DNA from 3 places in the Cupriavidus sp. SIMBA_020 genome. Region 3 is predicted to be linked to each of the others. Evidence: predicted binding sites of a transcription regulator. Region 3 holds the regulator's gene; each other region holds the start of a gene.
What was found. Region 3 encodes FNR, which switches genes on or off when oxygen is low (the NO sensors DNR and NnrR bind a similar motif). Its sites were predicted from a motif close to TTGATNNNNATCAA; they were not measured.

Region 1: hemN (oxygen-independent coproporphyrinogen III oxidase) is a predicted target of FNR. The motif match lies at 5,178-5,191, and genes of this name have one in related genera.
Region 2: SB751_RS14435 (cation-translocating P-type ATPase) is a predicted target of FNR. The motif match lies at 8,124-8,137, and genes of this name have one in related genera.

Annotation. Positions count from the first base shown of each region.
Region 1 covers NZ_JAWRWU010000013.1:106,995-116,829, reverse strand. The annotation lists gene SB751_RS22235 (UvrD-helicase domain-containing protein) at 1-1,494, shown strand, start outside; gene SB751_RS22230 (response regulator) at 1,880-2,611, shown strand; gene SB751_RS22225 (ATP-binding protein) at 2,615-3,868, shown strand; gene SB751_RS22220 (ABC transporter substrate-binding protein) at 3,887-5,053, opposite strand; gene hemN (oxygen-independent coproporphyrinogen III oxidase) at 5,253-6,692, shown strand; gene SB751_RS22210 (c-type cytochrome) at 6,811-7,716, opposite strand; tRNA gene SB751_RS22205 (tRNA-Arg) at 8,040-8,115, shown strand; gene SB751_RS22200 (SDR family oxidoreductase) at 8,227-9,138, opposite strand; gene SB751_RS22195 (FAD-binding oxidoreductase) at 9,377-9,835, shown strand, end outside.
Region 2 covers NZ_JAWRWU010000006.1:230,924-240,758, reverse strand. The annotation lists gene SB751_RS14490 (efflux transporter outer membrane subunit) at 1-859, opposite strand, end outside; gene SB751_RS14485 (winged helix-turn-helix transcriptional regulator) at 977-1,465, shown strand; gene SB751_RS14480 (HlyD family secretion protein) at 1,547-2,653, shown strand; gene SB751_RS14475 (DHA2 family efflux MFS transporter permease subunit) at 2,653-4,257, shown strand; gene SB751_RS14470 (hypothetical protein) at 4,524-4,778, shown strand; gene SB751_RS14465 (universal stress protein) at 4,898-5,344, opposite strand; gene SB751_RS14460 (DUF1488 domain-containing protein) at 5,550-5,828, shown strand; gene SB751_RS14455 (hypothetical protein) at 6,070-6,324, opposite strand; gene SB751_RS14450 (BON domain-containing protein) at 6,327-6,974, opposite strand; gene SB751_RS14445 (hypothetical protein) at 7,029-7,271, opposite strand; gene SB751_RS14440 (SagB/ThcOx family dehydrogenase) at 7,317-7,982, opposite strand; gene SB751_RS14435 (cation-translocating P-type ATPase) at 8,362-9,835, shown strand, end outside.
Region 3 covers NZ_JAWRWU010000004.1:258,197-268,031, reverse strand. The annotation lists gene nusA (transcription termination factor NusA) at 1-1,376, opposite strand, end outside; gene rimP (ribosome maturation factor RimP) at 1,373-1,861, opposite strand; gene rluB (23S rRNA pseudouridine(2605) synthase RluB) at 2,201-4,150, opposite strand; gene scpB (SMC-Scp complex subunit ScpB) at 4,179-5,102, opposite strand; gene SB751_RS10405 (sulfite exporter TauE/SafE family protein) at 5,739-6,497, opposite strand; gene fnr (fumarate/nitrate reduction transcriptional regulator Fnr) at 6,582-7,307, shown strand; gene SB751_RS10395 (hypothetical protein) at 7,336-7,581, opposite strand; gene SB751_RS10390 (hypothetical protein) at 7,578-7,805, opposite strand; gene ccoG (cytochrome c oxidase accessory protein CcoG) at 7,846-9,396, opposite strand; gene ccoP (cytochrome-c oxidase, cbb3-type subunit III) at 9,452-9,835, opposite strand, start outside.

The DNA of each region.
Region 1 (9,835 bases), on a different contig from region 3:
ACCGTGCGCCTGAAATGGCAGAACCGGCTGCGCTACTTCCTCGTCGACGAATACCAGGACACCAACGCCTGCCAGTACGCGCTGCTCAAGCTGCTGGCCGGCGGCTCGCACCTGCGCGCGCCGGCGTTCACGGCCGTGGGCGATGACGACCAGGCCATCTACGGCTGGCGCGGCGCCACGCTGGACAACCTGCGCGGCCTGCAGACCGATTTCCCGGACCTCAAGGTCATCAAGCTCGAGCAGAACTACCGCTCCACGGTGCGCATCCTCGAGGCAGCCAACGCGGTCATCGCCAACAATCCCAAGCTGTTCGACAAGAAGCTGTGGTCGGAGCACGGCATGGGCGACCCCATCGCCATCCACCCGATGAACGACGAGGAGCACGAGGCCGAGTCGGTGGTGTTCCGCCTGTCCGCCCACAAGTTCGAGCGCCGCGCGCAGTTCCGCGACTACGCCATCCTGTATCGCGGCAACCATCAGGCGCGGCTGTTCGAGCAGATCCTGCGGCGCGAGCGGATTCCGTACGTGCTGTCCGGCGGCCAGAGCTTCTTCGACAAGGCCGAGATCAAGGATATCTGCGCCTACCTGCGGCTGATTGCCAATCCGGACGACGACCCCGCCTTTATCCGCGCCATCACCACGCCCCGGCGCGGCGTGGGCAACACCACGCTGGAGGCCCTCGGCACGTTCGCGGGGCAGGCCAAGGTGTCGCTGTTCGAGGCCGCGATGATGGGCGGCATCGAGGGCAAGCTCCAGCCGCGCCAGCTGGAGCCGCTGCGTGTGTTCTGCGAGTCGATGGTGCGCCTGGCGGACCGCGCCAAGACTGATCCGGCCACCGTGCTGCTCGACGACATGATGGCCGGCATCCACTATGAATCGTACTTGTACGATACCTTCGACGAACGCCAGGCCCAGTCGCGCTGGACCAATACGCTCGAATTCCTCGACTGGCTCAAGCGCAAGGGCACCCGCCCGGAAGCCGAAGCCGGGGAGGGCGAGGCCACCGGCTTCGACAACGCCGACGGCTTTGGCGACGAAGGCAAGAACCTGCTGGAGCTGACCCAGACCGTGGCGCTGATGAGCATGCTCGAAGGCCGCGAGGAAGACCCGGACGCGGTGCGGCTCTCCACGCTCCACGCCTCGAAGGGCCTCGAATATCCGCACGTGTTCCTGGTGGGCGTGGAAGAGGGCATCCTGCCCCACGCGCGCGAGGACGAAGACATGAGCGACGAGAAAATCGAGGAAGAGCGCCGGCTGATGTACGTGGGCATCACCCGCGCCCAGCGCAGCCTCCAGATCAGCTGGTGCAAGAAGCGCAAGCGCGCCCGGGACACCTACTCCTGCGAACCCTCGCGCTTCATCGCCGAAATGAAACTCGAAGAAGCGCCGGCCCCCGTCGACGAGACCCCGGCCATGAGCCCCAAGGACCGGCTGGCGAATCTCAAGGCGCTGCTGGGTACGCCGGGCGCGCCCGGCAAGCCCGTGGCAGGTTGAGCCGCACCCTCGCCCCAGCCCACGCATCACCGCCGATACAAGGCGGACAAGACCGCGCGCCCGGCGCTTTCTAATATGGCGACGCGTCAGACGCCTCGGCGACTGGCGCCGTGCCGCGCCTGCCCTTCGGTTAGCGGTGCGGCTGGGTACGCTTGCGTGCCTGGCTCTTCCCTGTTGAACGCTCCCGGCGCGGCAGTGCCGGGGGCGTCGTTTTATCAGGCGAAGTTATCCACAGCGTACGTATCAAGCCCGATACAAAGCCGCCACAGCGCCGATATTGCAAACTGGTACAGTTGGACGCCGGCTGTTGCGCGGGCGCCTGCCAGTTTTCGCGCATCGGCTGTCCGCACCGCCCGCCGGCGTTTCCCATCCCTCCCGTTTTGCCATGGACCTCACTCCCGCCCTGCCTACCCGCCTGCTGATCGTCGATGACGATCCCCAGATCCGCGCCATGCTGGCCGAATACCTGGCCACGTTCGGCATGGCGGCCGATGGGGCCGAAGGCGGGGCGTCGATGCGCACGGCCATGGCGCAGCACCACTATGACCTGGTGATCCTGGACCTCTCGCTGCCGGGCGAGAACGGCCTGACGCTGTGCCGCGAGATCCGCGAGCGCACCGACATTCCCGTGATCATGCTGACTGCCCGCGCCGAGCTGGCCGACCGTGTGGTCGGGCTCGAGGTGGGGGCGGACGACTACGTGACCAAGCCGTTCGAGATGCGCGAACTGGTGGCGCGCATCCACACCGTGCTGCGGCGCAGTCGGGCGGATGTGCGGCGTGCAGCACCCACCCCGGCAGGGCACGAAGTCAAGTTCGGCGCGTGGCGGCTCAACACCACGCTGCGCCAGCTGGTCGACGAGGAGGACACGGTCGTGCCGCTCTCGAACGCCGAATTCCGCCTGTTGCTGACCTTCATCGAGCACCCGAACCGCGTGCTGGACCGCGAGATGCTGATCAACCAGGCGCGCGGCCGCGACCTCGATGTGTTCGATCGCAGCATCGACCTGCTGGTCTCGCGCCTGCGCCAGAAGCTGCGCGACGACCCGCGCGACTCGGCCCTGATCCGCACGGTGCGGGGCGAGGGCTACGTCTTCACGGTCAGCGTGGATTCCTGACGCATGGCCGCGTCCTCCCCGCCGCCGAACGCCAGCGCTGCCGTCCGGATGGACACCGCCACGCGACGTCGCCCCTTCGATTCGATGTTCCTGCGGCTGTTCCTTGTCATGGCCGCGATCATGGTGGCGGTGCACGTCCTCGGCGTGACCGTCATCGAGGGCCTGTTCCCGCGCCCCGGCTCGGCCCGTTGGGAAGAGCGTATGCGCGAGGCAGCCTCGGAGGCCGCCGCCGCCGGCAAGCCGTTCCGACGCCTCGAGCCGCCGCAGCGCGGACCGCGTTTCGAGGAAGATGACGATGCGGGCGAAGGCGGCCCGTCCGGGGATCGCGGCATGTTCCGTCCCGGTGATCCGGACCGGCGGGGCGGGCCGGCTGGACCGCCCCGCCACTTCCCCCCCTGGCACGGGCTCTGGCCCCTGCATCCGGGCATGATCTTCCAGTTCATCGCCATCGTGATTTCGTCGTGGGTCGGCGCGCGGCTGCTGGCGCGGCCGGTGCAGCGGCTGGCCACCGGCGCGAACCGGCTGGCGCAGGATGTGCACGCACCGCCACTCGACGATGACACGGGGCCGGCCGAGGCGCGCGCCGCCACCAAGGCGTTGAACCTGATGCAGCAACGCATCCGCACGCAGCTGGCGCAGCAGTCGCGCTTCCTGGCGGCAGTCTCCCACGACCTGCGCACGCCGCTCACGCGCATGAGCCTGCGCATCGAGCGCATCGAGGACAACGACGTGCGCTACCGGCTGCGGCAGGATCTGGCCGAGATGAACGGGCTGATCGATGCCACGCTCTATTACCTGCGTGACCGCGACGACGGCACCGGCCCGCGCCAGCGCGTGGACGTGCAGGCGCTGCTCCAGGCCATCGTCGACGATGCCGAGGAACTCGGCCAGGACGTGCGGCTCTCCGGCACCGCCGCGCCGCTGCTGGCCTACCCGGCGGAGTTGCGCCGCGCCGTGGTCAACCTCGTCGAGAACGCGCACCGCTACGGCGGCGCCGCGCATATCGTGCTGACGGACAGCCCCGAGCGCGTGCAGATCGACGTCTGCGACAACGGCCCCGGCATTCCGCCGGCAGAGTTGCCGCGCGTGCTGGAGCCGTTCTATCGCGTGGAGTCGTCGCGCAGCCGGGCCACCGGCGGCGTGGGGATGGGGCTGTCGATTGCCGCCGATATCGTTAATCGCCATGGCGGCGAGCTGACGCTGGACAACCGCGTCGAGGGCGGCCTGCGCGTGCGCATCACGCTGCCGCGCGACTGATAGATATAGGCGCCTGGGTCAGGCGCGCTGCGGCACGCCCGACTTGCCGATCGGCGCCAGCTGCACGTACTGCGAGCCGCGCAGCCCGCGCGTGAAGTCGAGCGTGAAATCGCCCACGTCGATGCGCGATTGCAGCGCGCGGCGCAGCTCCAGCGCACCCGGCGCCCTGGCCGCGCTGGCGGCCCGCACCAGCCAGGCCGCGCCGATGTAGCCGGCCAGCGTGGCGGGCGAGGGCGGTTCGTCCAGGTATTGCTTCATCCGCGCCACGTGCTCCTTGACCACGCGCAGCGTGGATTCCTGCGGGCCGGGCGCCACCTGCGTGACCACCACGCCACCCGCGTAGTGGCCGCCGAGAATCTCGCGCGCGGCGGCCGGGCTCACCGCCGACAATCCCACCAGAAAGCCGTACCAACCTTGCGCGGCCAGCGCGCGGCCGAGGCTGCCGTAGGCGAGCGTGTCGCCAGCCACGATGACCGCGCCGGGCCGCGTTGCGGCGATGCGGCGCGCGCTGTCATCGACACTCCCGGTCAGCGTTACGGCGCGCGTAGCGAGGTCGCGCTCCATCCGTTCGAGCCACGGCGTGCCCGCCGCGAGCGTGCCGGCGGCGAAATCGGGCGACACGGCCAGCACGATGTTTTTCAGGCCATAGCTGCGCAACTGCCGCACGGCGGCGTCCAGCTCCGCCTGATAGTCGGCGCGCGTGAACCAGATGTTGTCGGCAGCCAGCGAGAGCCCGGAGAGCGGGGCGACGATCTGCACGCCGCGCCGGCTCAGTTCGGACGAGGTGGCCAGCGCGGGCAGCAGCGTGTCGCCGGGGCCGAACAGCACGTCGATGTGGTCCGACTCGGCCATGCCGATGGCCTGCGACGTGGCGATGCGCGGGCTGGCATCGGCATCCCGCACCATGTGCACGATGCGTGGCCCCTGGCCCGAGGCGTTGGTCGCATCGAACAGCACCTTGGCGCCGGCCAGGTAGTCGCGCGCCAGATCCGCCTGCGGCCCCACGCGGTCGAGCAGGTGGCCGACCACCAGCGACCGGCGCTGTGCGGCGGCGGGGTTGGCGGATTGGGGCTGGGCGAAGGCGGCCGGAGCCGCGAGCATCGCGGCCAGCGTGCCGAACGACCGGAGCATGCGTCGGCGCGCCGGCACGGCGGACGACATCGTTCTGGGCGAGGCTGGGCGCATGGTCGGCGGGCGTTGGAATCGGGTGGAGGGGGGACGGCGGGCAGAGCCTATCGGCCGTTCGTGACGCTCGGATGACGCCAACGCCCCACGGCGGCGGGGCTGCGGGCGCAAGCGCGGCGTGCGCTTGATGCGCGTCAAGGTGAGCGGTGGCGCAGCGGCATAGCATCGTGACCATCTTCGCCTGCAAAAAGAGCGCGCCATGTCAGCCCCCACCCTCCCCAGCATGCCTGCCACCACGGCGTTCGACCGCCGCGCGCTGGCCGACTTCCGCAGCCTGGCCGGCCGTATCGACGGCAACGGCCCCCGCTACACTTCCTACCCCACCGCCGACCGCTTCGAGGCGGAGATGGACGACGCGCGCTACCTCGCCGCGCTCGACGCCTGCCGCGCCGACTCGCCCGCGCCGCTCTCCCTCTACCTGCACATCCCGTTCTGCGAGAACATCTGCTACTACTGCGGCTGCAACAAGATCATCACCAAGGACCACGCGCGCAGCGCGCGCTACGTCGACTACCTCGCCCGGGAAATGGCGATGGTGGCCGGCCGGCTCGGGGAGCGCCGCGCGGTCATGCAATCGCACTGGGGCGGCGGCACGCCGACCTTCCTCGATCCCGACGAAATGCGCCGCGTGATGGCGGCGCTGACGCAACACTTCCACCTGCTGCCCGATGGCGAGCACGCGATCGAGATCGATCCGCGCCGCGTGACCGATGCGCGCATGGCGCTGCTGGCGGAACTCGGTTTCAACCGGATCAGCCTTGGCGTGCAGGACTTCGACCTGAAGGTGCAGCAGGCGATCCATCGCGTGCAGTCCTACGAGGAAACGCGCGATGTGGTGCTGGCGGCGCGGCGGCTCGGCTTCCGCTCGGTCAGCATGGACCTGATCTACGGGTTGCCGCACCAGACCACCGAACGTTTCGCGGCGACCATCGACCGCGTGCTGACGCTGCGGCCGGACCGGCTCTCGGTCTACAGCTACGCGCACCTGCCGCATGTGTTCAAGCCGCAGCGGCGTATCGACGAGGCGGCGCTGCCGCCCGCCGGCGAGAAGCTCGACATCCTGGTATCCACGATCGAGCACCTGACCGCCGCCGGCTATGTCTATATCGGCATGGATCATTTCGCGCTGCCGGACGACGACCTTGCCATCGCCCAGCAGGCCGGGCGCCTGCAACGCAACTTCCAGGGCTACGCCACGCATGCGGGGCACGATCAATTGGGCTTCGGCGTCTCGGCGATTGGCGCGGTGGCCGGCCACTACGTGCAGAACGCGCGCACCACGGACGAGTACTACGCCGCGCTGGACGAGGGCCGGCTGCCGGTGGCGCGCGGCTTTGGCATGTCCGCAGACGACCACCTGCGCAAGACGATCATTGGCGCGCTGATGTGCCACGGCACGCTCGACATCGCGGCGGTGGAGGCCGGGCATGGCATCGACTTCGCCCGGACCTTCGCGCCGGAACTGGCGGGGCTGGACGCGCTGGCGACGGAGGGGCTGTTGCGGCGCGATGCGTCGCGGATCGACATCACTCCGCTGGGCCGGCTGCTGGTGCGTCGCGTGGCGATGGTGTTCGACCGCTACCTGCGCCAGGACGCGGGGCGCGAAGTGCCGCTGGTGCGCTATTCGCGCGTGGTCTGAACTGCTGCCTATATATATAGGGATAGGGGCGCCGGACCGACCGGCCCCCAATCGAAACAAAAAAGCCCGCGAGGATCGTCGCGGGCTTTTTTGCGTGGACTTACAGGTGCGCTTTGCGTTACTTCGAGGCGTTGACCATGTAGTCGGCGGCGGCGATCACATCGGCATCGGCGCCGGCATAGCCACCCTTGGGCGGCATCACGCCCTTGCCCTTGAGCGCGAAGTTGTGGACGGCGTCCATGCCTTCCTTGATGCGCGGCGCCCAGGCGGCCTTGTCGCCGAGCTTCGGCGCACCGGCCACACCGGCGGCGTGGCAGGCGGCGCAAACCTGGTCGTAGACCTTCTTGCCGGTTTCGGCCGACGCAGCGGCCGGGGCGGCAGCCGCCGCAGCAACGGGTGCGGCGGCAGCGGGTGCCGGTGCGGCAGCGGCAGCCGGCGCGGCGGGAGCAGCCGGTGCCGCAGCCTGCGCGTCAGGTGCCGAGGCGGCAGCCTGCGCCGGTGCGGCCTGTGCGGGCGCGGGCGGTTCCGGGAACTTGGCGCCGCCGGCGTCGGCCAGGTGCACCACGGCGCGGGCCAGTTCGTAGTCGGTGTAGTCGTCCGGCGAAGTGCCGGCGCGGGCGGGCATCGCCCCCTTGCCGTTCATCACGGACTTCAGCAGGCCGTCAAAGCCCTGGCCGATCCGCGCGGTCCAGTCGCCGGGGGTGCCGTGCTTGGGCGCGCCGGCCGCACCGGTGGCGTGGCAGGCGGCGCAGACTTCCTTGTAGACCTGCTCGCCGGTCTTGAAGACGCGCGGCGCGTTCGGGTCCTTGATTTCCAGGGTGGCGACGGGTTGGATGCGATGGTTGACGGCTTCGGCCGTCTGGGTGGAGCCGGCGCCCTCGTGGGTACCGTGACCAACAAAACTGACCAACAGGACGATCACGATAATCGGCACCAGGAAGGCGGCGATCACGACAGCGATCAGTTGTTTCGGGGTCTTGATGGGAGACTCGTGGTGGTCGTTTTCTTGGTGGACGTCACTCATACAGAACTCTCGATTTTGCAGGGAAACCTAGTGCAGCGCGTTGGGGGCGGCTTGCTTTGTTGGCCCTTGTCGGGGATGGGTCTGTTTTTGCCTTTCGGCTATCTGCGTCCGGGCCATGTCTCGTGTCCCGGGTACGTCTCGTTTCGACGCAAATAGCTGGCGATTATAGACCCAAGCCGTGGCGTCCGGGGTCAAAAGCGGCGGCGGCGAGACCTGCCGGAACCCCTCCCGGCGCAACCCGCATGGACGCCGCCCGGCAAACGAGGTATCCTATGCGACTTTCCGACGCCGGCCCTCGTCCGACGTCAAACGCAGCTCACATCGCGCCCGTAGCTCAATGGATAGAGTACTGCCCTCCGAAGGCAGGGGTTGCTGGTTCGATCCCAGCCGGGCGCGCCAATAGACTGGCTTGTAGTCAGTCCACGCTAGTCAATCCCGCGCACGCGAATTTCCAACAGTTTGTGGTCCGAAGCCAGATCGACTTCCGAGCAGCGGACGCTTGCGCCCGTCTCACCGATACCCCGTGATATCCGCCGGCTTGCCCGCATCGACCACTTCGGTCATGTAGCGCCAGGCGTCGGGCTGGCTGCCGTCGAGGTCGGTGAAGCCGTACACCTGCGCCAGTTGGCCGCTGGATAGCGTCTGGCCGTTCCAGCGGGCCAGCTCGGGGTCGGCGGCGAGGGCTGCCACGGCGCGGCCGACGTAGGCCGGCGTTTCCGAGATCGCGAAATGGGGCTGCCGTGAGGTGGCGTCGCGCCAGTTGGCCTCGGTGACGCCGTAGGCGTCCAGCATGGCCTCGGCGCGCAGCCAGCCCGGCGTCAGCGCGACGGCGGTGGCGCCGTACGGCGCCAGTTCGTGCGCGAGGGCGAAGGCCATGCGCAGCACGCTGGCTTTCGCCAGATCGTAGAAGAACGAAACGCGGTAGCTGGTGGCGTTGTAGGTCGCGGTGCCATCGGTCACTTCCACCACCAGCCCGCCCGGTGATTCGATCAGCAGCGGGATCGCAAAATGGCTGGTAATCGCATGGGTATGCACGCCCAGTTCGAGCGTGCGCAGGCCAATGTCGAGCGACGATTCCCACACGGTCTTATTCCACTCCATGACCGTGGCGCCCCAGATGTCGTTGACGAGGATGTGCAGCGCGCCGTGGTCGGCGCGGATGCGGTCCACCAGCGCGCTGACCTGGGACGGCACCGTGTGATCCACCCGCACGGCGATGCCCCGGCCGCCCGCCGCCGACACCAATTCGGCAGTTTCCTCGATGGTCTCCGGTCGATCCATTTCGGAGCGCTGGGCGCGCGTGGAGCGCCCGGTCACGTAGACCGTGGCACCGGCTGCGCCCAGTTGCACGGCGATGCCGCGCCCGGCGCCACGCGTGGCACCGGCCACCAGCGCGACGCGGTCTCTGAGCGGAGAAGTCATGGGAACGATGCTAGGCAACGGGGGCGCGTGACGCAAGGTGCGCCGCCGCGCGCGAGGCGTCTCCCGCGCCGCCTCACCGCTGTAACCGATCGGTCGATTTCCGGCCTCCGGCGCACGCCGCACGGCCCGGCAACGGCCGGCAGGCCAGCGTGGATGCCCCCTCGGCGATTGTGGCGCGCGCCTTGCAAGGTGAAGAGGTTTCATCGCCTGCATCGCGCACACCGTGGAGGAAACCGCCATGCCAACCCTGACCCCTGCCCATCTCGACATGCTGCGCCAGGCCGTGCGCGGCAAGGTCCTGCTGCCCGCCGACCCGGGCTATGACACGGCCCGCACCGTCTGGAACGCCACTGTGGACAAGCGGCCCGCCGTCATCGTGCAATGTACGGGCACCGCCGACGTGATCCAGGCCGTCAACTTCGCGCGAGACCGCGGGCTGGTGCTGGCCGTGCGCGGCGGCGGACACAATATCGCAGGCAGTGCGATCTGCGCGGACGGGCTGGTCATCGACCTCTCCGCGCACCGCAGTGTCCAGATCGATCCCAAGGAAAAAGTGGCCTGGGTCAGCGGCGGCGCCTTGCTGGCCGATTTCGATCACGAGGCGCAGGCGCTCGGGCTGGCCACGCCGCTCGGCATCAACTCCACCACCGGCGTGGCCGGGTTGACGCTCGGCGGCGGGTTTGGCTGGCTGACGCGC
Region 2 (9,835 bases), on a different contig from region 3:
CCGCCAGTTCTGCGCCGTAGGTGCCGGGCTGCGCGCCCATCAACACGTCGAGGCGGTTGAGCTGGGTTTCCAGTTCGATCTGCAGCGGTGGGAGGGTGACGCGGGTCTGTGCGAGCTGCGCTTCTGCCTGAGCCCGTTCGCGCTCGGCGCCGATGCCATCGGCCAGGCGCAGTTGCACCAGTTCCAACAGCCGGGCATTGGTGCGCACCTGCTCCTGTGCAATGGCGATGCGTTGCTGCGCGCCGCGCACGCGGAAGTAGGCATCGGCGGCTTCCGCCACCACCAGCACGCGCACGCCCAAGTGCTCGGCTTCGGCGGCCTGGGCTTCCGCGCTCGCCGCCTCGGCGCCCCGACGCAGGCCGCCGGCCACGTCGATTTCCCAGCTTGCCCCCACGCCCGTGCTGTACAGCGTCTGGTCGCGGTCATAGCCCGGCAGGTTTCTGCCGAGCCGGCCTTGCGGTCCTTCCAGCGACTGGCGCTGTTTGCCCACGCTGGCGGAGAACGCCCCCTGCGGCAGCAACTCGGCGCCGGCCCGGCGCGCGGCGGCGCGGGCCTGATCCACACGGGCGATGGCAGCCGCGAGATCCAGGTTCTGCTCCAGCGCGCGCTGGATGACCCGTGTCAGCGCGGGATCGTTGAAGCCGAGCCACCAACTATCCAGTGACGGTGCCGGTTGGGTGGCTTCTCGGGCGGCCAGTGCTGCGGCATGCGGGTAGACCGCCGGCATATCCGCCGCGGGCGCGTGGTAGTCCGGGCCGGCGGCGCAGGCGGCCAGGGTGGTGACGACACCGGCGGCGATCAGCGTGGACAGAAGGCGCGGGAGACCGGCGCGGGCAGGGTGGGGCGTATGAAGCGGCATTGCGGACACCTTTCGACAGCAACCAGGAACATTGCATCAACTAACTTGCATGATGATAGTGACTAGTCTAGACTAACTTTCAAATTGATAGCAACGTGTATTTCAAGGAGTCCGGAGATGCAGAAAAAGCCGCTTGGGGAGACGCCTTGCCCCATCGCCCGCACGGCCGCCCGGGTCGCCGATAGCTGGAGCGTGCTGATCCTGCGTGAGGCGTTCTACGGAATCACGCGCTTCGATGCGTTCCAGCAGAACCTGGATATCGCCCCGAATATGCTGACCCGCCGCCTGAACTCGCTGGTCGAGGAGGGCATGCTGGAGCGGCGGCAGTACTGCGAACGCCCGCCGCGCTTCGAATACATCCTGACCGAGCGCGGCCGGGATTTCCGCCAGGTGCTGCTGGCGATGCTGGCCTGGGGCAACAAGCATCTCGCGCCCGAAGGCGAAAGCGTGCAACTGGCGGACCGCAAGACCGGCGAGCGTGTGGAGCCCGTGCTGGTTGACGCCGCCAGCGGGCGCCCCGTTACCGGGGCCGATTTCCACGTTGTGCCCGGCCCGGCCGCCACCGAGCGCCTGCGCCAGCGACTGGACCGCTCGGCCGAAGCCTGAGTCGCCCCACCTGATTTGCCCCCTTTTACCCACACCGCTGCGCAGGCAGCGGGAAATCCCCGCATGCAGAGAGGAAGTGCCATGAGCAGCGATACGCTGACTGAACGGGTCGGAGCCGACTCCATTCCCGCGACGAAATCCAAGGTCAGCGCCAAGCGGTTGCTGGCGACTGGCCTGCTGGTGGCGGCCGGACTCGCCGGGGTGGGCTACGGCTACCACTGGTGGACATCCGCCCGGTTCGTGGAAAGCACCGACGATGCCTACGTCGGTGGCGATATCACCGTGATTGGCGCCAAGGTGGGCGGATATATCGCGGAAGTGGCGGTGACGGACAACCAGTCCGTCCGGGCTGGTGACCTGCTGGTACGCATTGACGACCGCGATTACCGCGCCGCACTCGCCAAGGCCGAGGGCGCCGTGGCGGCCCAGCAGGCGTTGCTCGCCAACCTCGATGCAACCGCGCGCCTCCAGGAGGCCGTGATCGGGCAGGCCAAGGCCGGGATAGCGTCGACCAATGCCGACACCGTGCGGGCCCGCGACGATCAGTTGCGCTACGCGAGCCTCGTGGCCAAGGCCGCCGTTTCCATCCAAAGCTCGCAAAAGGCGGATTCGGACTACAAGCAGGCGCAGGCCAACGGCGAGCGCGCACGTGCCTCGCTGCTCGCCGCGCAGCGTCAGCTGGACGTGATCGGCACACAGAAGCAGCAGGCCCAGGCGGCGCTGGCGCAGGCGATTGCCGAGCGGGACATCGCCAAACTGAACCTGAGCTATACGGCGTTGCGTGCGCCCGTGGACGGCACCGTGGGCAACCGGCGCGCCCGGGTGGGCGCCTTTGCGGGCGCCGGCAGCCAGTTGCTGGCCATCGTGCCGGCGGGCGGGCTGTGGGTGGATGCCAATTTCAAGGAAGGGCAGCTCGCGCACATGCGCCCCGGCATGCCGGTGGAAATCGAGGCCGATGTGCTGCCCGGCCGTGTCTTCCATGGCCACGTGGCAAGCCTGGCGCCTGCCACCGGCGCGCAGTTCAGCGTGTTGCCGCCGGAGAATGCCACCGGCAACTTCACCAAGATCGTCCAGCGCGTGCCGGTGCGGGTGCAGCTGGATGAGCAGGATGCCCGGCTTGGCGTGCTGCGCCCGGGCCTCTCGGTCGTCGCGCAGGTCAATACGCTGCCGCCGAAGCAGGTGCAGTGATGACGGCTGCCGGCCTGACCAGCTCGTCGCGCGCCGTGGCGGACACGCCTCCGGGACAGATGTCCACCGCCGCCAAGGTGCTTGCTTTCGGCACGATGTGCGTGGGCATGTTCATCGCCTTGCTGGACATCCAGATCGTTTCTGCATCGTTGCGCGATATCGGCGGCGCGCTCTCCGCCGGGGCCGATGAGACGGTCTGGGTGCAAACCAGCTACCTGATCGCCGAGATTATCGTCATTCCGCTGTCAGGCTGGCTCTCGCGTGTGATGTCGACGCGCTGGCTGTTTGCCGCCTCCGCGGCAGGCTTCACGGTGACCAGCCTGCTGTGCGGCATGGCGTGGGACATCCAGAGCATGATCGCGTTTCGCGCGCTGCAGGGTTTCCTGGGCGGCTCGATGATCCCGATGGTGTTCACCACGGCCTTCGCATTCTTCAGCGGGCCGCAGCGGGTGATCGCGGCCGCCACGGTCGGCGCGCTGGCCTCGCTGGCGCCCACGCTGGGGCCAACGGTTGGCGGCTGGATCACCGACCATTTCTCGTGGCACTGGCTGTTCTTCATCAACCTCGTGCCCGGCATCTTCGTGACCGTGGCGGTACCGTTGCTGGTCAAGGTCGACCGGCCCAACTGGTCGCTGCTGCGCGGGGCGGATTACCTCGGCATGGGATTGATGGCGGTGTTCCTGGGTTGCCTCGAATACACGCTGGAAGAGGGCCCGCGCTGGGACTGGTTCGGCGACAACGTCATCCTGGCCACCGCCTGGATCTCCGGCCTGGCGGGCGCCGCCTTCATCTGGCGCTCGCTGACCCATGCCAATCCGGTGGTGGACCTGCGCGCGCTCAAGGAGCGCAACTTCGCGCTCGGCTGCTTTTTCTCCTTCGTCACCGGCATCGGCATCTTCGCCACCATCTACCTGACGCCGCTGTTCCTGGGGCGCGTGCGCGGCTTCAGCGCGCTTGATATCGGGCTGGCGGTATTCTCCACGGGTGTGTTCCAGATGGCGTCGATCCCGCTCTATGCCTTCCTGGCCAACCGGGTGGACCTGCGCTGGCTGATGATGTTCGGCCTGGCGATGTTCGGCATCTCGATGTGGTACTTCGCACCTATCACGCACGATTGGGGATCGGCAGAACTGCTGTTGCCCCAGGCGCTGCGCGGCATGGCGCAACAGTTTGCGGTGGCGCCTACGGTTACGCTGACGCTCGGCAGTCTGCCGCCGGAGCGGCTCAGGCTGGCATCGGGGCTGTTCAATCTGATGCGCAACCTGGGCGGCGCTATCGGCATCGCGGCGTGTGCCACGGTGCTCAACGATCGCGGCAATATGCACTTCCTGCGCGAGGCGGAGCATCTCAACATCCGCAATGAAGCCATGGGTAACCTGCTGCAGAGCGTCAGCGAGCGGTTCATGGCAGCCGGCCACGACGCCCTCGATGCACAGACCGCCGCGCTGCGGCAACTATGGGGACTGGCCTGGCGCGAGGCCCAGACGCAAACCTTTGGCGACATCTACCTGTTGATTCTGGTGTGCTTCGGCATTGCCACGGCAATGGTGCCGCTGATGCGCAAGGTGGCCGCACCGAAGGCACCGTCTGCGGATGCGCATTGAGGAAACGGACGTGTTGAGTTGGTGCGGCGATTGGTAGCAGATATGCTCGATCAGCCGCAGGGCGAGGCCACTGTTCGCGCCAACAGGGAGCGGGTGCGTGCTCGCGGATGCTTGATGTAGATCAGGCTGCGGTCCAGCTGCCCCTCTATATTGGCTTGGCAACCGCAGCACTCGCCTATCCCACGGGCCCATTCTCCGGATCTGCCGCAGATGGAATGCCCGTAGCATCGGGATTCATACCTCTCTCATCAACTGGAAGCACGCACATGAAGAAGATCGCTACCCTCATTTTGCTGACGGCTACCATCTCGACGATGGCGTGGGCTCAGCAGGCCAGCCCCGGAAGTTCCGCAACGAATGATCAGTTGGTTCAGATGCGGTTGGAAATTCAATCCGCACGAAAGGAATATGATCGAAAAGTCAAGGAGGCGAAGGGCGTGTTTAATGAGGCGAAGAAGGCCGCTGCGCAGGAACGCGACACCGCGATTTCTGCAGCCCGCACCAAAGGTGGCCAAAGTTAGTGGGAATGGCTTATGGGGCCGTGCCTGGGGGTAGTGCCTGGGAATAGTGCCTTGGCCTGGCGCGTCCTGCGACGCCGCGACGTTCACGAAGTAGAGGGCCTTCCGCGATGGCTCGCTGCCTAAGGGGCGCGCACCAGTAGCACCGGCACCTTCGATTCCCGCACCAGACCCTCTGCCACGCTGCCCATTACCAGGCGCCGCACCCCGCGCCTGCCGTGCGTGCCAAGTACGACCACGTCGGCGTGGGCGCGTTGCGCCGCCGCGTTGATCATCGTGGCAACGTCGCCGAGCCCGAGCAGTTCGTCAAGCAGTTCCGCGCGGCATGTGACATGACCAGCATGAGCCCTCGCCTCGGCCTCGGTCAGCAGCTTGCGTCCGCCCTCAAGCAAGGCGGGGCGCAAGTCTCCCAGATTGCCGTAGCCCATGTCGTACTTGAGATAGCTGTTGTCGATCACGTGAACAATATGCAGGGTCGCATTGCACATTGCCGCGAGGCGCATGGCCTCGTCCAGGGCGAGATTGCCGCAGTCGCTGCCATCGATGGCGACGAGGATGGTCTGATACATGACATGGTCCCCTTGGAAGGACGCCGGTTAAGCGGTACCGGTGTGCGGGTAGATAGACGCCGCTTCAGCATAGGTGCGGGATGCGGCTGCCAGTTGATGCATGTCATGGGGAAGCTAATGGCACTTCATTGACTGGGGTCAACCTGCAAGTCCTGGTGGCCCCTACCTTGGAAAGACCGACACGGCCGTCGGATGGCGGATACCTATGCACAAGATCGAATTTGCCGGCGAAATGCCGGATTACTACCCGACCGGTCCCAGTCTGCAATGCTCAGCAACAGTGGACGGTGTGCCTGCGACATATGAGATTACCGCCGAGGCGCTCGAGGATCATTTTGGCGCCCGCTCATACCTCAGCGAGGATCTGCTGCCGGCATTCATGAGCAACCGCCAAGACATTGAGCGCGTTGCGGGCGCCTTGTTCGAGATGACGGAAGCGCGGCATATCGTGCTGCACAGTGGCCATTTCCGCTTCGCGTTGTAAAGCCGGACAGGGCCTGGAGGTACGCCATGGAGAAGTACTTGCGCTCGTGCCAACAGGCAAAACAGGCAAAACAGGCAAGGCGGGGGCGATGGTGGGCGCTCGCCGCTTGCGCGCTGGTGCCGTTCTGTGCCGGATGTTCCTCGGCGCGCAACCCGCTGCATCCCCCGAGGCCGCGCGCGGTTGCGCTCGCTCCCACGGGCCTCGAGCAAACGCAGGCGGCGTCTTCCTGGCCCGGCATAACTCAATCGTGGCGCAGGTCGATGCCGAAGCCACCCGCAAGTTCGCAGTCGACGATCCCCGCAGCATAGGCGAACAGCCATGACTCGGCTTGTTCCACGCTCTCGGGTGGGGCGGGCCAGTCAGGCGTAAACCGAATGCCGATGCCGCCTTCCGGGGCGCCAATATGGATACTGCCGCCGGGGTGGCCCGCAGCAATGGCGTCGGGGACAAAGAGTATGATCTGGAACCCCTTGTACGACCGTTTTGCTTCATGCATGGTTACGGCCGCGTCTCGAGTTGGTCGATGACCGCCGAGATGCCCGGGGCCGACCATACGGCGCCGACAGCGGCGCGGCGATCGGCCAGGGAGTCCACGTGCCCGCTCAGCGTGGCCGTGCCGCCCTCGACCTTCACAGTTATATGATGGGCCTCGCGCACGGCATGACGGCGCAACGCCTCTTCGATGCGTTTCTCCACGTCGGGGGACGCTGCCTTCTCGTGCATCCGGATGCTGTTGACCACGCCGATCACACCGCGCAACTGGCTTACCGTGCGTTCCGCCAGGTGCTTCTGGTAGCCCCAATCGACATCGCCCGATAGCGTCACCCACCCGCGCTCGACGCGCACCTTGATGGCATCTGCGGGCAGATGCACGTGCCATTGCAGGGCCTCGCGGGCTGCCTCGGCAACGGCTTCGTCAAGGAGTGCGCCGGGCGGATGTACGTCGAGCTTGATGATGACGGCACGTACGCCAGAGATTCGTTCCACGGCGCGCTCGGCGGCGAGCTTCTCCGAGTAGCTGGATAGGTGTCCGCTCAGTGTGACAATTCCCTTGTGGACCTCCACGCCAATGGACGCCGCGTCTATGGCCGGGTCCCAGTCTAGTTCCTCGGTGACGTCTTTCTGGATCTGATGATCTGATTTCATGCTTTACCCCTGTTGTCGCACCTGGCAATCGTCCGAAGACGCTGTGGAGACTGGCTAGCGGAGTTCGTACTCGCGCATCATCTCTGTCGTAACGGCCTTGATCGTGGGCAGGCACGACGGCCTGACTGCCGGGAAGGCTTCAATAGTCCAATTGCAGCCGCCGTTGGCAGCAGCGTCGACACGCTGCGGCAACGGGATGTCGCAGTCGCGGCAGTCATCGCCAAGGTCGGCGTTCTCCTGCAGGCGGCGCAGGATTTCGTTGCGGATCTCATCCGCACTGCCGAAGTTCCTGATCATGGTTGTGTCTCCTGATTTCTCTCAGTGGCGCTTCGGCCAGGGCGTCTAGGTTGGCGATCGGTGGGGCAGTGCCGGACGTCCGATGGTCTGCGACAGGATCGGCTCCTCGTCCTCGTTAAGCGACATATGCTCTGCCAGCTGACGCCGGTTGATCCAGCCCCGCACTACGGCGCCCAGCCCGGCCGAGGCGCAGTAGAGATAGACGTTCTGGACCATGGCGCCAGCCGCGGCGGCGGCAAAGGTGTCGCGCAGCGTGGGTGGGACATCCTGCATCCGGCCGTGGTTGGCCACGTAGACCAGGTCCAGCGGCGCCATGCCGACGAAATCCTGATAGCCGGTCATGCTGCGCACGTCCGCCGCGCGTTTCAGCGCCAGGCAATGGTGTACTGGGTCGTAGCGGTAGAGGCCGGCGGGCAGCGCTGCGTAGACGTCGATGACGGCCTCGCCGTGCGGCGAGGGGGCGGTACGCCCGCCGCCTTGCGAGCGATTGATCCCTGCTGCGGCCCACAGCAATTCGCTCAGTTGCTGCAACGGCAGCGGCTGCTCGTCGAACTCACGGGTACTCATGCGCTGCCACAACGCCCCCATCAGCGGCAGACCATTTGTGCGGTCCGGCTGTGGCAGGGCGATTACCCGCCCGGTCGTGCCGGAGGCGGTGCGTGGCAGCAGGCCCCTAATGGGCTGGTAGGGGATAAATTTGAGTTCGTCCATAGGATGCTCACAATGTTGCCAAGAATGCCGCTCCACTTTGGGGAGGCCTCGGTAGGACGAATGTAGGTGTTGCGTCTAGCCGTGGTTTGCGTTGCATCAAGCCAGCTTCACGGGGCGTGCCGGACGGCGGCCAACCGTCACTTGATCCACGTCAATTGAGTCCGGATGCGCTCAAATATGCTAGATGACGATCAGTGGGCGAGTCAGGCCGTCAAAGACGCCTTCTTCGAAATTTTTCCGCTGTCCCCAACATCACTTTGACGCGACCGACATGCACCGGACAAACGGCGAAGACTCTCCTGTGGACCGGTCCAGTGCCGCAGAGGCCGACCGTCCCGCCCAAGGAGATGGCAGTCGCCAAAGCGGGGCGCGTCCCACAATGGCCCAACTCGGGTTGACCACCGCGCAGGCGGCCCAGCGCCTGGTCGAGATAGGCCCCAACGCGCTACCGCGGCCAAAGCCGCCGTCGATCGTCGCAGTATTCCTGCGACAGTTTCTGAGCCCGCTCATTTACATTCTGCTCGCCGCAGCAGCGGTATCGCTTGCCCTTGGCGAGCCGAGGGACGCCTTGTTCATCGCTGTCGTGCTGCTGATCAACGGGGTCGTCGGCACCGCGCAGGAGCATTCTGCGGACAAGGCTGCCGCCGCACTTTCCAAGATGGAGCAGCCGGATGCCACTGTCATCCGCGATGGCGCGCAGCAGCGTATCGAGGCGCGCAGTGTGGTGCCGGGTGACATTGTGCTGCTGGAGGCAGGTGGCAGGGTGCCGGCAGATCTTGAACTCGTGGAAGCGTCAGATCTGCAGTGCGATGAATCGCTGCTAACCGGCGAATCCCTGCCTGTACGAAAGCGCGCAATGCACGAATGTGCCGATGACGAGGCTCACAATCGCTTGTGCCGTGCCTACGCGGGCACCGTGGTGAACCGGGGGCGGGGCCGGGGCGTCGTGGTGGCAACAGGTGCAGCAAGCGAGTTCGGACGAATAGCCCGTGAACTGAACCGAAAATCGGTATCACGTCCCCCGCTCCTCATCCGACTTGAACGCTTCTCGCGGTTGATCGCCCTGGCGGTAGGCGTTGCCGTGGCCCTGCTGGTAGCGGTGGGCTTGCTGCGCGGCATGCCGTTGTCCGAACTCTTCATGATGTCAGTGGGGCTGGCGGTAAGCGCGATTCCTGAAGGGCTGCCCGTGGCGATCTCGGTGGCGTTGGCCATCGGCATGCGGCGGATGGCAAAGGCCAACGTCATCGTGCGCAAGATGCCCGCTGTGGAATCGCTGGGCTCGTGCACGATGATTGCCACGGACAAGACTGGCACGTTGACGATGAACGAGCTTGTCGTGACAGACATCCGGCTACCTGATGGGACTGCGCTATCTTGCGATGTTGGCCCGGATGTGGACCGCTGCGCCATCCACACCGCGGACACCACCGATGAGGAGGCCAGGACGCGCGTGTCAGCCTTGCTGAGGGCGGCGGCACTGCCCAACGAGGCGCAGCTCGCCAGGGAGGCGAAGGGCTGGTCCGGTACCGGGGACACCGTGGACATCGCGCTTCTGGCTGCGGCGCACAAGGGCGGCACCGTTGTTCACGAGGTCAGGCAGCGGTATCCGCTTGTCGCACGCATTCCCTATGAGCCCGACCTGAGATATGCGGCATCGTTCCACCGGCACGAAGACCGGATCCGCGTTTTCGTCAAAGGCGCACCAGAGACGTTGATCGCAATGTGCGACCAGGTGGATGTGCGGGGGAGCGTCTCGCCGATTCAGCGGGAAGTGCTGCTGCAACAGAAGGAGGCACTCGCCGCGCAAGGACTGCGTGTGTTGGCATTCGCCGAGGGAACCATCGGCGCCGAGC
Region 3 (9,835 bases):
AGGTCGTCACGCGTGTGGATATTGCCTTCGGCCAGCTTGCCGATCAGCTCGGGGGTCAGGCCGTCGAGCGAGCGCAGGTCCTGCGACACCTCTTCCACCTTTTCTTCCCGGGCCAGTTCCATCGTCAGCAGCGCATCGCGTGCGCGGTTGCGCAGCTCGGTGACGGTGTCCTCATCGAAGGCCTCGATTTCCATCATTTCACTGATGGGCACGTAGGCAACTTCTTCCAGCGTGGAGAACCCTTCCTCGATCAGGATGTCCGCCACTTCTTCGTCCACGTCCAGCTTGGCCATGAACAGCTTGCGTACCACTTCGCTTTCCTCGGCCTGCTTCTGCGCCGATTCTTCCTGCGTCATGATGTTGATCTGCCAGCCGGTCAGCTCGGACGCCAGGCGTACGTTCTGGCCGCTGCGGCCAATGGCGACGGCGAGGTTTTCCTCATCCACCACCACATCCATGCTGTGCTTTTCCTCGTCCACCACGATGGACTGCACCTGCGCCGGCGCCAGCGCACCGATCACGAACTGCGCCGGGTCTTCCGACCACAGCACGATATCCACGGCCTCGCCGCCGATCTCGTTGCGCACAGCCGTCACGCGGGTACCGCGCACGCCGACACAGGTGCCGATCGGGTCGATGCGCTTGTCATGGGCCACCACGGCGATCTTGGCGCGCACGCCGGGGTCGCGGGCGGCTGCCTTGATCTCGAGCAGGCCCTGTTCCATTTCCGGCACTTCGTTCTCGAACAGCTTGATCAGGAACTCGGGTGCCGTACGCGACAGTTCGATCTGCGGGCCGCGCGCGGCGCGGTCCACATTGAGGATATACGCCCGCACACGGTCACCGGTACGGAGATTTTCCTTCGGAATGATCTGGTCACGGGCCAGCAGCGCTTCCACGCGCCCCGATTCCACGATCAGGCCCTTCTTGTCGGCGCGCTTGACCGTGCCGGTCATGACCTTTTCGCCACGATCCAGGTAGTCGTTCAGGATCTGCTCGCGCTCGGCGTCGCGGATACGCTGCAAAATCACCTGCTTAGCCGCCTGGGCGCCAATCCGGCCAAATTCCACGGACTCGATCTGCTCTTCGACGAACTCGTCGAGCTGGATGTCCGGATCCTGGTCGCGGGCTTCGAACAGCAGGATCTGCTTGTCCGGCTCCTGCAGGCCCTGCTCGTCGGGGACGACAAGCCAGCGGCGGAACGTTTCGTGCTCACCGGATTCACGGTCGATGGCGACGCGGATATCCACGTCCTCCTCGAAGCGTTTCTTGGTGGCCGAAGCGAGTGCTGCTTCGAGCGCACCGAATACCACATCCTTGTCGACGTTCTTTTCACGCGCAAGCGCATCGACGAGCAACAGAACTTCGCGGCTCATTGCTTGTTCCCTTTTCTTTGATTTCCCTTGAAGTCGATCACTGGCACGAGCCGTGCCTTGTCGACGTCGGATATGGCGAATTCCAGCAGTGCCGGGCCGTCGCGTCCTTCGAATTCCAGGCCGATTTTCTCGGCTCCGGCATCGCCAGTGGGTGCCTGGATGATGCCGACGAAATTCTTCTGGCCATTCACCGGGAGGCGCAGCGTGATCCTGGCCTCGACGCCGGCAAAACGGACGTAATCGGCCAGCTTCTTCAGCGGCCGGTCCAGACCGGGCGAGGACACCTCGAGGCGCTCGTAGTCGACATTTTCGACCGTAAGCACATGGGTAAGCTGGCGGCTTACCTTCTCGCAATCCTCAATGACGATGCCGGTTTCAGGCTGATCGATATAGACACGCAGCAGTCCGGCCGGGGCACGCTCAAGCTCAACCAACTCGTAGCCCATGCCGTTAAGGGTGGTTTCGATCAAATCTGCCAGATGCACTGTATTCCCGAAATAGTGGCCTTCAACACCATGGCAGACACCGGACAACGACTTCCGTTCTGAAACTAGGTTCTGAAACGAGGTTCTGAAACGAACCGCTGCCTTGCCTGCCCCGTCATCCCCGGCGCCGGCGTGGCGCAGTCGCGGCCACAAGCACAAAACGGGCGAACCAAAAAAAAATGGGCGCAATGCCCATCATTCGCCCATCCCCGCTAAGGATGACACTTTTGAATAGACTTTGATTATACGCGGATTATGTCCAAAAGGCAAAAGCCTGACGGGATCCGCGGGCAGCATCCAGGCCAGGGCGAGCCCCGGCCTGGATGCTGCCTGCCTGGCTTAGCGGTGACCGCCCCCCTGGTTGCCGCCGCGACCGCGCGGACGACGCGGGCCACTGGCATTGCCGCCACCCTTGGTTGCCTTCGGCATCACATTGCCGTTGGCCTCGCCACCGCCGCGACGCTGCTGGCCGCGCTGGCCACCCATGCCGCCACCGCCCAAACCACCGCCGCCGCCGAGGCCGCCGCGATTGCCACCGCGCCCACCGGCACCACCGCCACGCAGGCCACCAGCCGCGCCACCACTGAACTTGGTGGTGTGTGACGTCAGCGGCGCCGGGCCGGTCGGGATGTAGCCCATCGAGGTCTGCATCGGATCCGGCTGACCACGGCCGGCACCGCCGTTACCGCGCGCGCTACCCTTCTCATAGCGCGGCAGACCGTCCATGCCGGTGTGCATCGGCATGCCCGCGATAGCCGCCTCGGTGCGTGCCTTGCGGCCGCCCACCTTGGTGGCGCCCTTGCCGCCCTGCTCGCCCTTCGCCGGGGCTTTCAGGCCGATATTGGCCATCAGCGCACGCACGTCGGTCGGGTCCAGCTCCTGCCAGCGGCCACGCTTGAGGCCGCGCGGCAGCAGGAACTGGCCATAACGCGTACGGATCAGGCGCGACACGGTCAGGCCGACGGCCTCGAACATGCGGCGCACCTCGCGGTTGCGGCCTTCGGTCAGCGCCACGTGATACCACTGGTTCACCCCTTCGCCACCGCCATCGGCGATGCGCAGGAAGTTCGCCTCGCCATCGTCCAGCTGAATACCGTGCAGCAGCGCCTGGCGATCGGCCTCGGCCAGCTCGCCCAGCGTGCGCACCGCGTATTCGCGCTCCACGCCGTAGCGCGGGTGCATGAACCGGTTGGCGATGTCGCCCGAGGTCGTGAAGATCAGCAGGCCTTCGGTATTGAAGTCGAGACGGCCAACCGCCACCCACTTGCCGGCCTTGATGCGCGGCAGGCTGTCGAACACGGTCGGACGGCCTTCCGGATCGCTCTGGCTCACGATTTCGCCTGACGGCTTGTGATACAGCAGCACGCGCGGCGGCTTGGACGACACCTTGCGATGGATCAGCTTGCCGTTCACACGTACCTGATCGGTCGGCAGGATCCGCTGCCCGATGTGGGCCGGCAGGCCGTTCACCGAGACACGACCCTCGAGGATCAGCTGTTCCATTTCGCGGCGCGAGCCGAGGCCGCCTTCGGCCAGCACCTTGTGCAGCTTGGGCGCATCATCGTCGGCAGACAGTTCACGCACCGGCTTGGCCTTGGTGCGCGGCAACGCCATCTCTTCCTGATCGAATTGTTCCGAGATCACGAACTTGAAGACGTCCTCGGCACCGCCGGCAGGCTTGCCCGCCGGCTTGCCGCCCTTCGCGCCACGGCCCGGCTTGTCACCAAGGCGGTGCTCGGATTTCTCAGAAGGCTTGCCACCTGCGGCACCCGCCTGACCCTTGCGCTGGCCCTGACCACCCTGGCCACCTTGGCTACCCTGACCGCGCTTGTCGCGCCGGCCGGGCTGCTGGGCTGCTGGCTTGTTGTCGCCATCGACCAGCGCGGCCTTGCGCTGGGGCTGCTGGCGGCGCTTGCGCACGCCGGCGCCGTGCGGCTGCGCGGACTGGCCGTCGGCGTCACCCGCCTCGGCACGCGGTTCGCGGACGTCACCGGTATCGCGATCGGCTGCCGGCTTGCGGCGACCACGGGGACGCGGCTCGCGGCCGGCCGGTGCGGCGGCGGCGGGCGGCGGCGCGTCGGCCTGCGTCGGCGTAGCGGCATCGCCCTCGGCACGGCCACCCTCGCGGTCCTGTGCGGACTGGCGGCGCGACGCCACCAGATTGCGCAGGCCACGGCGCAGGCCCTTGCGGCGCGGCGCGCCGTCGGTGCCATTGCCCGCGTCGGGCGCAGCGCCGGTATCGCCCGGCGCGTCCGGTTGCCGGACGTCTTGCTCAGCGGAATCAGACAAAGTATTCACTATCGATGTTGCGTGTTATTCAGTTGGACACGCGTTCGTCGTCCTCAGCAGGATGCGGCGCGTTGCCGTCCCGGACCGAATCGTCGGCCGCTTCCGGGGAGGAAGCAGCTGTGTCCACGTGGAAACCGTTGGCGTGGGCCAGCGGCGCGTCGTCGTCCTGGCCGCCATCGGCGGGCCACTGCGCAACGCTGTTGTCTTGCGGGTGCGGCGTGTCGTTCTGTTCGGTATTGGCGCCGTGGGCTTCCGTCTCCACCGGCTCCCCATGGTCGCCCTCCGCCGCGGCCACGACCTCCGCTTCCACCACCTCGGTAGCGGTCTCGACGGACTGGGGCTCGGCAAAGGCCTCTTCGTCGCCAGCCGGCGGGTTGGCCGTGGCAACTTCCTCAAAATCTATCGCCTGCTGGTCCAGCAGGGCAGCCTGGACCTGGGCCTGGGCATCCTCGAGCGGCGGCAGCTCATCCAGCGTGCGCAGCCCCAGATCGTCCAGAAACGCCTTGGTCGTGGCGTAGAGCGCGGGCCGCCCCGGCACGTCCCGGTGGCCGATCACCTCGATCCAGCTGCGATCCTCGAGCTTCTTGATCACGTCCGTGCTGACCGTCACGCCGCGGATTTCCTCGATATCGCCGCGCGTTACGGGCTGGCGATAGGCGATGATGGCAAGAGTCTCCATCACGGCGCGCGAATACTTGGGCGGCTTTTCCGGGTTGAGCCGGTCGAGGAACTCACGCATCTCGGGTCGGCTCTGGAAACGCCAGCCGCTGGCCAGGGCCACGAGTTCCACACCGCGTTGCTGCCAGTCCTGTCGCAATTCGTCCAACAGGACGCGGATGGTGTCGGCGCCGACATCGTCGGCGAAAAGACGGCGCAGATCGTTGACGCGCAGGGGCTCCTGCGCACAAATCAGCGCGGTCTCGAGGACGATCTTCGCCTCTTGGGTATTCATGTGATTGTGTGCAGCCTGTCTTTGCACCTGCTCCCGGACGAATCCCGGAGCACTGGAGATTTCGGATACAGCGGTACCGATGCCACCGCCATCTCATTGCGCAGCCAACTCGCAGCCTGTCGCAGCCCAGGCAGCCAAGCGGTGCACTTCGTTCTTTTGCATCGATTTGCCGGGTCGTTCCGGCAGGAGATCGTCCGAATCCGGCTGGCTTCGCCGGGAGTCGAACCTCTTGCGTCGCGCTCTCGCCTTTACCCTCGCAGGCGGAACCCTTCCCCTTGGAGCGGACATTCGCCAGGACAATCAGATTGCCAAGGCGGCAAGAAAAAACGGATATCGGCCCGGACAAGCTTCGTCCTGCGCCTGCGCCACCACTCCACAAGGCCGCCCGGCCTCTTAAACCAGATCTTTTGAACCGGATGAACTGTGGGGACGGATCCGGCAAGCCAATGCTGCCTCGGACCCATGGACACGCATCCCAGATCAGGGATGCCGGCCCGGCGACGCCAGGGAATTACATGGCGCGATACCGTGGTTCTCGCGATTGTATGGCATTCCCGGCCCCGTCCGCAACCCGCCCGCTGCCCGGCGTGGCAAATGGCACGAACCCGGATGGGCTGCCCCCCGCTCGGAATTGCCTCAGAACACCACGCAAAACCCATGCGCCGCCAGGGTCTCCGGCAGCCAGACCGCCCGCGCCACGCCCACCATGCCGAAGCCGATGATCAGCACCCCCGCCACGGCCCGGACCACCGGCCGGCGCGACAAATGGCGCACATACCCCGAAAGCCCCGAAATCGCCAGCAGGTTTGGCAGCGTTCCCAGCCCGAAGGCGAACAGCACCAGCGCGCCGGACACCGCATTGCCGGCCAGCAGCGCCATCGCGAGTGCCCCATAGACCATCCCGCACGGCACGATTCCCCAGGCGAGCCCCAAGCCGAAGCGCCTCATGAGCGGCGTATGTCGGGCGAGGCCGGCGGGCAGCCTGATACCGAGCGCGCCCATGCGACCCACTACCCCCTGGGCCACGCGCACCGCGAGCGCCTCCAGGCGCGCCGCGCGCATGCTGCGCCCACGCAACAGCCAAAAGCCCGACGTCACCAGCATCGCCCCGCCTGCGCCATAGAGCCATCGCTGCACGGGCAGATAGTCCTGCTTCCATACGGTGGCGCCTACGGCACCCATGACGGCCCCCAACAATGCGTAGGTGGTCAGGCGCCCGGCGTGCATCGCCAGTAGTTCGACAAGCCAGCCGCGCGGCGAGCGATGGATCGTCACTGGCACGCGCACTGCCGCGCGCTGCTCGGCGGCCATCGCTATGCCGCCGCACATTGCGGCACAGTGGACGCCACCAAACAACGCAACGATAAAAACACTGAAAAGCACACCAAATGGCAACGGTCCCTCGCTTCCGCGTCACTTCACGCGGTAAAATTGACTTGTCGCGCCCCTGCTGCAATGCGCATCACCAAGAGCCCTCAATTGCTTACCTCCATTCCCGTCACCGAGATCTCGCCCCGCTGCTCCACGTGCGGGATGGGTCAGCTTTGTCTGCCGGTAGGCATGTCGCAGCAGGACCTCCTGAAGATGGACACGCTCGTGCAGGAACGCGTGCGCGTGCACAAGGGCGAAACGCTGTATCGCATGGGCGATCCGCTTACCGCCGTCTATGCCGTGCGCTTCGGCACGCTCAAGACGCACGTGACGCTCGAGGATGGCCGCTCGCAGATCACCGGCTTCCATCTGCCCGGCGAGATCGTCGGCCTGGATGGCCTTGGCGAAATGCAGCATGCCTCCGATGCCACGGCCCTCGAGGACGCCGAAGTCTGCGTCGTACGCTTCAGCGAGCTGCAGGCGCTGTCGGGTGACCTGCCCTCGCTGCAAACCCAGTTCCTGCGCTTGATGAGCAAGGAAATCTCGCAGGACCAGGTCATGCTGATGACACTGGGCTCGATGCGCGCCGAGGAGCGGCTCGCCGCGTTCCTCGTCAATCTTTCCGAGCGCCTGTCGGCGCGTGGCTACTCGTCTAGCGAGTTCGTGCTGCGCATGAGCCGCGAGGAGATCGGCAGCTATCTGGGCCTGAAACTGGAGACCGTCAGCCGCCTGTTCTCCCGTTTTGCCGAGGCGGGCCTGATCCAGATCCGCCAGCGCCACGTCAAGCTCATCGACATGGCCGGCATCAAGCAGATCTACAACCGATCCTGCTGAGGCCACCTTGCCGGCGGTGGTGCGCGGGCTACTCGAGTTCATCGGTATCGCTGAGCGGCGTCGGCATGGTGTAGAGCGTCAAGCCGCTCGACAAGGCGCAGAACAGCCACGCCAACAGGAATCCCACGGTGTAGATCGCTTCGCGCGACGCGTCGACCGGATGACCGAAGAAGTTCAGGTCACTGGGATCCACAATCGAGAACACCGTTGCCGTGGCCACGCCGCCGATCAGAAACGCTGGCCACATCACCCACATCAGCCAGCGCAGTCTCATGGCCGCCTCGCCGTGTCATTGACATGGGCGTCGGCGCGTGCGGCGGACCCATCCAGCTTTTCCACCACCAGCCCATGCCGCGCAGCATTGCGCACCGGCACGTCGGCGTGGGTATTGGCGAGCCAGATCGTCACGCCACAGCCGATCATCGCCAGCAGCGGGCCACTCATCAACAACCACGGCCACGGTTCCTTCCACCACGGCTTGATTTGTTGCGCTGTCATTGCCTACTCCTTGCGTCGATAGTTTCCTGGATGACCCGCACTACAGGCCGCGCGGCACGATGAAGCTGGTCGCTTCCTGGATCTGCGCGCGTTCCCGCGCATCGTCCACGCCCTCCCCCGTGACCGTGATGCGGATCTTGTGCGTACCCTCTGGCGCGTCGTCGATAGGGATACGGATACGCACGGGCAACAAGCGGTTCGACGTGGGCGCCAGTGTTTCCGCCGACTTGTCGTACTCGATGGTCAGCCCTTGCAGCGCCGCGCTCGTCGCCTGCACCCGGACGCGCATCGGAGCCTCGGTGGTATTGATCAGTTGCAGCCGGTACACGTTCTCGATCCATCGACCTTCGACCTCGCGGCCCAGGGCACCACGATCGCGAATGACATCGACCTTGAGCGGCGCGCGCATCGCCAGCGACCCGATAAAGCCCCCCACCAGCACCGACCAGATCACCGCGTAGATGATCGTCCGCGTGCGGAACAGCCGCCTGCGCGCCGCCACCGCCGACAGGCTCTTGCGCATTGCGTTCTCGGAGGTGTAGCGGATCAGGCCGCGCGGATAGGCCATCTTGTCCATGACCTGGTTACAGGCGTCGATGCAAGCTCCGCAACCGATGCACTCGTATTGCAATCCGTCGCGGATGTCGATCCCGGTCGGGCAGACCTGCACACAGATGCTGCAATTGACACAATCGCCAATGCCGGCGGCCTGCCGGTCTGTCTTGCGCGATCGGCTGCCGCGCGGCTCGCCACGACCTACGTCATAGGTCACCACGAAGGTATCGCGGTCGACCATCACGCTCTGAAAGCGCGCGTACGGGCACATGTACTTGCACACCTGTTCGCGCATGAAACCCGCGTTGCCCCAGGTGGCGAACGCATAGAACAGCATCCAGAACGACTGCCATGGCCCCAGCGAGAAATCAACCACCTGCCCGCCCAGCTCGCGGATCGGCGAAAAGTAGCCGACAAAGGTGAAGCCGGTCCACAGGGCGACCACCACCCAGAGCGCGTGCTTGGTCGCCTTGAGCCGCAGCTTGCGCAGGCTCCACGGGTCGCCGTCCAGCCGGATGCGGGCGATGCGGTCGCCTTCCACGCGCCGCTCGATCCACATGAAGATCTCGGTGTAGACGGTCTGTGGGCACGCGTAGCCGCAGAATAGCCGGCCCGCAATGGCGGTGAACAGGAACAGCGCCAGGGCCGAGATGACGAGCAGGACCGCGAGGTAAATCACGTCCTGCGGCCACAGCACGAGGCCGAAGATATAGAACTTGCGGGCGCCGAGGTCGAACAACACCGCCTGCCGGTTGTTCCATTGCAGCCACGGCGTGCCGTAGTAGACCAGCTGGGTGAGGATGACGAGCCAGACGCGCCAGCTCGAGAAGGCGCCCGTGACCGAGCGCGGATAGATCTTGCGCCGGACCTCGTAGAGCGTCTCTTCAGAAGATTCAGCCGATTGGGCGGGCTGGGCAGGCTGCCCGGATCGAGGCGCGGCTGCCGGGCGCCATGGCGGGCTGTTGTCCGGCCGTGAGGGCTCCGGCGTGGCGGCGTCGTCCGCCACGGGCTGTGCAGCGTTGGGGGGCGCGTTCATCTGGTGTTCCTCGCGCCCCGGCAGGCGGCTTGCCGCCCTGCCCGGGGGCTGTTGATCATTGTCCGGCCGCTCCTGTGTTGGAGAGACCCCACACATAGGCCGTTAGCATGCGGATACGCTCGGGCGTCAGGATTTCCTCGTGCGCGGGCATGTGGCCGTTGTGGCCCTTCAGGATCGCCTCGACGATGGCATTTTCCGAGCTGCCGTAGAGCCAGACGCTGTCCGACAGGTTCGGCGCGCCAAGCGCCTGGTTCCCCTTGCCGCTTGCCCCATGGCAGGCTGCGCACGTGGTCTTGAAGGTGCCTTCTCCCCGCGACGCACGGATCGGATCGGACGCCAGGCCCGAAAGCGAGCGCACATACTGGGCCGTGTCCCCGGCGAGTTTGGCGTCGATGGTACCGGCGAACGGCGGCATCATGCCGTTGCGGCCCTTGGCGAT